DNA from 2 places in the Shewanella vesiculosa genome. Region 1 is predicted to be linked to the other one. Evidence: predicted binding sites of a transcription regulator. Region 1 holds the regulator's gene; the other holds the start of a gene.
What was found. The regulator FliA, encoded in region 1, starts transcription of late flagellar genes. The targets are predictions, from matches to a motif close to CTAAAGNTNNNNNNNNNNNNGCCGATA.
Positions count from the first base shown of each region.

Region 2: a site for FliA is predicted at 1,326-1,352, ahead of pomA (flagellar motor protein PomA). Genes of this name have one in related genera too.

Region 1 covers NZ_JAACSD010000020.1:31,229-33,438, reverse strand. Annotated here, with positions in the region: gene flhF (flagellar biosynthesis GTPase FlhF) at 1-83, shown strand, start outside; gene GW828_RS17345 (MinD/ParA family protein) at 88-969, shown strand; gene GW828_RS17340 (RNA polymerase sigma factor FliA) at 962-1,681, shown strand; gene cheY (chemotaxis response regulator CheY) at 1,726-2,109, shown strand; gene GW828_RS17330 (protein phosphatase CheZ) at 2,123-2,210, shown strand, end outside.
Region 2 covers NZ_JAACSD010000005.1:282,900-285,109, reverse strand. Annotated here, with positions in the region: gene GW828_RS05935 (flagellar motor protein MotB) at 1-374, opposite strand, end outside; gene pomA (flagellar motor protein PomA) at 378-1,145, opposite strand; gene xseB (exodeoxyribonuclease VII small subunit) at 1,483-1,719, shown strand; gene ispA ((2E,6E)-farnesyl diphosphate synthase) at 1,758-2,210, shown strand, end outside.

The sequences.
Region 1 (2,210 bases):
CTCTCGCGGCGTTAAATGAAACTGAACAACAATTATCACAAGACACAGTGTGGTCTAATGACACAGCCTATGCATTTGAGTAAAGATATGACTCGGGATCAAGCAAGTGGTTTACGTATGATGAATCAACCAAATAACGATAAAGTTAAAGTAATTGCCGTATCCGGTGGTAAAGGCGGAGTTGGTAAAACAAGTGTGTCAATTAATACTGCGGTAGCATTAGCCGAAAAGGGCAAACGTGTATTAGTACTTGATGCCGATTTAGGTTTAGCCAATGTCGATGTGATGCTCGGGATACGTGCTGAGAAAAATTTATCTCATGTTTTGTCAGGTGATGCCGAATTAGATGACATCATTGTTCGCGGACCCAAAGGTATCGGCATTGTTCCTGCTACATCAGGTTCACAAGCGATGGTTGAATTGACACCAGCACAACATGCCGGCTTGATCCGTGCATTTAGTGAAATGCGGACTCAGTTTGATATTTTAATTGTTGATACTGCTGCCGGTATATCAGATATGGTGCTGAGTTTTTCTCGTGCATCACAAGATGTATTAATTGTGGTTTGTGACGAACCAACATCGATTACTGATGCTTATGCGTTAATTAAGATACTAAGTCGTGAACATGGTGTGTTCCACTTCAAAATTGTGGCAAATATGGTACGTAGTTTACGAGAAGGTATGGAATTATTTGCTAAACTCAGTAAAGTGACTGATAGATTTCTAGATGTTGCATTGGAGTTGGTGGCAACCATTCCCTTTGATGAGAATTTACGTAAAGCAGTTCGTAAACAAAAACTAGTCGTTGAAGCGTATCCTAAATCACCTTCAGCCATTGCTTACCACGGATTAGCCAATAAAATTATGACTTGGCCTGTGCCACAGCAACCCGGTGGTCATTTAGAATTTTTTGTTGAACGTCTTGTACAACGTAAGCCGATACAAGAAGGAAGAACGGGTGAATAAAGCCGCAGCGTATACTCAGTTCGATAACAAAACGTCTATCATTGAACAGTATGCACCGTTGGTAAAAAGAATTGCTCATCATATGCTGGCAAGATTACCAGCATCGGTGCAACTTGATGACCTGTTACAAGCTGGAATGATGGGGTTGCTTGAGGCCTCATCAAAATTTGATAACAGCAAAGGTGCTAAGTTTGAAACTTTTGCTGGCATTAGAATTCGTGGAGCGATGATCGATGAAATTCGTCGTGGTGACTGGGTTCCACGCTCAGTTCACCGTAATAATCGTCGAGTTGCACAAGTAATTGATGAATTAGAGCAACAGCTTGGTCGTGATGCTTATGATACTGAAATTGCTGAAAAGCTTGAAATGTCGCTCGATGAGTACCATCATATCTTAAATGATGTTTCTGTTGGTAAAATCATAGGCATAGAAGATCTTGGTGTTTCACAAGATGTGTTAATCACAGATAATGAATCGCCAGATGAGGCCTTTGACTCGCTTGCTGAAATTCAATTCCAATCTGCATTGGTTGAAGCAATTAAGACATTGCCAGAAAGAGATGCGTTAGTGTTGTCGTTATATTACAACGAAGCATTAAATTTAAAAGAAATCGGTGCCATCCTTGATGTTAGTGAATCGCGTGTAAGCCAGATATTAAGTCAGGCAATGCTCAGATTAAAAGCTAAACTCAAGCATTGGACACAAGAATAATAACTTATTTAGAGCAAACGAGTGTCAGCTCACCGGAGGAAACCTTGGACAAGAATATGAAGATTCTTATTGTTGACGATTTTTCAACAATGAGGCGTATCATTAAGAACTTGTTGCGAGATTTGGGATTTAATAATACCCAAGAAGCAGATGATGGCTCAACAGCCCTACCTATGTTACAAAAAGGCGATTTTGATTTTGTAGTAACAGACTGGAACATGCCTGGAATGCAAGGTATTGATTTACTTAGAGCAATCCGTGCAGATGATTCGTTAAAGCATTTACCCGTATTGATGGTAACCGCAGAAGCCAAGCGTGAACAAATTATTGCTGCAGCGCAAGCTGGGGTAAATGGTTATGTGGTAAAGCCTTTCACCGCCGCAACGTTAAAAGAAAAGTTAGATAAAATCTTTGAACGACTCGCATAAGCAAGGATAAGTCATGCAGGCATCAATATCGGGGTTAATCACTCTCGAACAGGCCCAAGAACTTGTTGAATTGCTTACCTTAGGTCAGCAAGATAAAGCTG
Region 2 (2,210 bases), on a different contig from region 1:
CCACGCTGTTCACCGCTTTGTTTTTGGGTTCCGCCAGCATTGTCATCTTCGCCGGCCTGATATTCTATGGTCGGTTGAGTCATTTCATTAGTCTGTTGATTAATGATCTCAATAGGCGTGGGATCGGGTCGACCAGGGCGAAATTCCAATGCAATAACAGAGGTGCCTTTGGGGATATCTTTTACTTCAACTTTGTTTTGCACCCCAAATGCATACTTCATTGAACCGGCAATTTGCTTAAATTTCATCACGTCCATTTCAGAGAACGCTAATAACAACACGAAGAAGCACATAAGCAATGACATTAAGTCTGCAAAGGTGGCAAGCCACATGGGGGCGCCTGCTGGTGGACAATCACACTTGGCCTTAGCCATGAGTTACTCTCCGTCCGTTGTATCGATTTTTCTTAATTTTTCAGCCAAATAATTCTTCAGGAAGCCTTCGATCACCCGTGGATTTTGTCCATCTTGAATAGCTAATACCGCATCCATAATAAGATTACGATTAAGCAATTCTTCGTTCATACGTAATGATAATTTATCCGCCATTGGGATAGCGATCATGTTGGCGATCACTGCGCCATAAAGTGTCGTTAGCAAAGCGACCGCCATTGATGGCCCAATGGATTTTGGATCATCCATGTTAGATAACATCGCCACCAAGCCGACAAGTGTACCAATCATTCCCATTGCAGGGGCTACATCACCCATGGCTTTAAAAATGCCAATACCGGTTTTATGCCGCTCTTCTGTCAAGGTAATGTCTTTTTCTAGCGCATTACGCACGACATCGCCATCATGGCCATCAACCAACATATCGACAGCTTTCTGCATAAAGCTGTTAGTTATAACCGCCTCTTCTAATGCTAAGAAGCCCCCTTTACGGGCTGCATCAGCCATGGTGACAGCTTGTTCGATTAAATCTTCAGGTTTGTCTAATTTGAACATGAAGGCTTTCATGCCAATCTTTATCGAACCTAAAAATTGTTTTAGGTTAAATTTCATCATCACAACAAATAATGAGCCAGCAACAACAATCAAAATTGACGGTACATCGATAAATAATCCGATACCACCACTAGTCACCATCGCACCAATAATAAATGCAAAAGCACCAATAATACCTATTAGGGTAGCTAAATCCACAACCTCTCCTCAATCGCAGTCATTGCGCTGCCTATTTGTGCCGCTTTATCGTGCTGTGAGCACATACTGTATAACCTGAACAACGGGGCATATTGTTGCTTAACTATATTGCCCATCGTTATGTATTACAGCAACAGTTTCAATACTATTTTATGCTATCAATTTTAAATTATGACTTGTTATCGGACAAACTCGGCTCAAGTTTAGCTTGTTTTTGCACATTCTAAACAAAATTCAATAACAAAGCGTGCTGTTGAGCAAATATCCAGCGACTGTATTTGACCGATACGCTGGGCTGATATACCTTGTCACTCGCGTAATGAAAGGAATATTAATTGTGGCAAAAAAACCAGAAAACCTCAGTTTTGAACAATCATTAACTGAACTTGAAACCATTATTGCTCATTTAGAGCAAGGCGAAGTGTCTCTGGATGACGCGCTTAAACAATTTGAGCGTGGTATTAAGTTAGTCAGACAAAGCCAAGCAAAACTTGAACAAGCACAGCAAAAAGTCTCTATATTACTAAATGAAGATGATGCTGAATTTGTGCCATTCACTGTTGAAAGTGAATAATCGTCACAGAGTGTGTATTAAATAATAGGTCTTGATACGTGTTAGCTGAAGCGATAACAACATACCAAAAGCGCGTTAATGTTACTCTTAACGAGCATTTAACTTTGCTTGATGATGCCGCCCCAGATTTAAAAGCAGCCATGCTGCATGGGGCATTATTAGGCGGTAAACGCATTAGACCATTTTTGGTCTACAGTGTCGGTGATATGCTGGGTGTCAATATCAATGCGCTGGATAAAGCTGCCGCAGCCATTGAATGTATTCATGCATATTCTTTAATACATGATGACTTACCGGCTATGGACAACGACGCACTTCGTCGTGGTCAACCCACGGTACATGTTGCCTTTAATGAAGCCACTGCAATTCTTGCTGGAGACGCACTTCAAACATTAGCGTTTGAAATTATCACCGCTCCGAGCAATGACTTACACCCAAAGCAGCAAATCGCCATGGTGAGAGCACTTGCCAAAGCCTCTGGGTACCAAGGC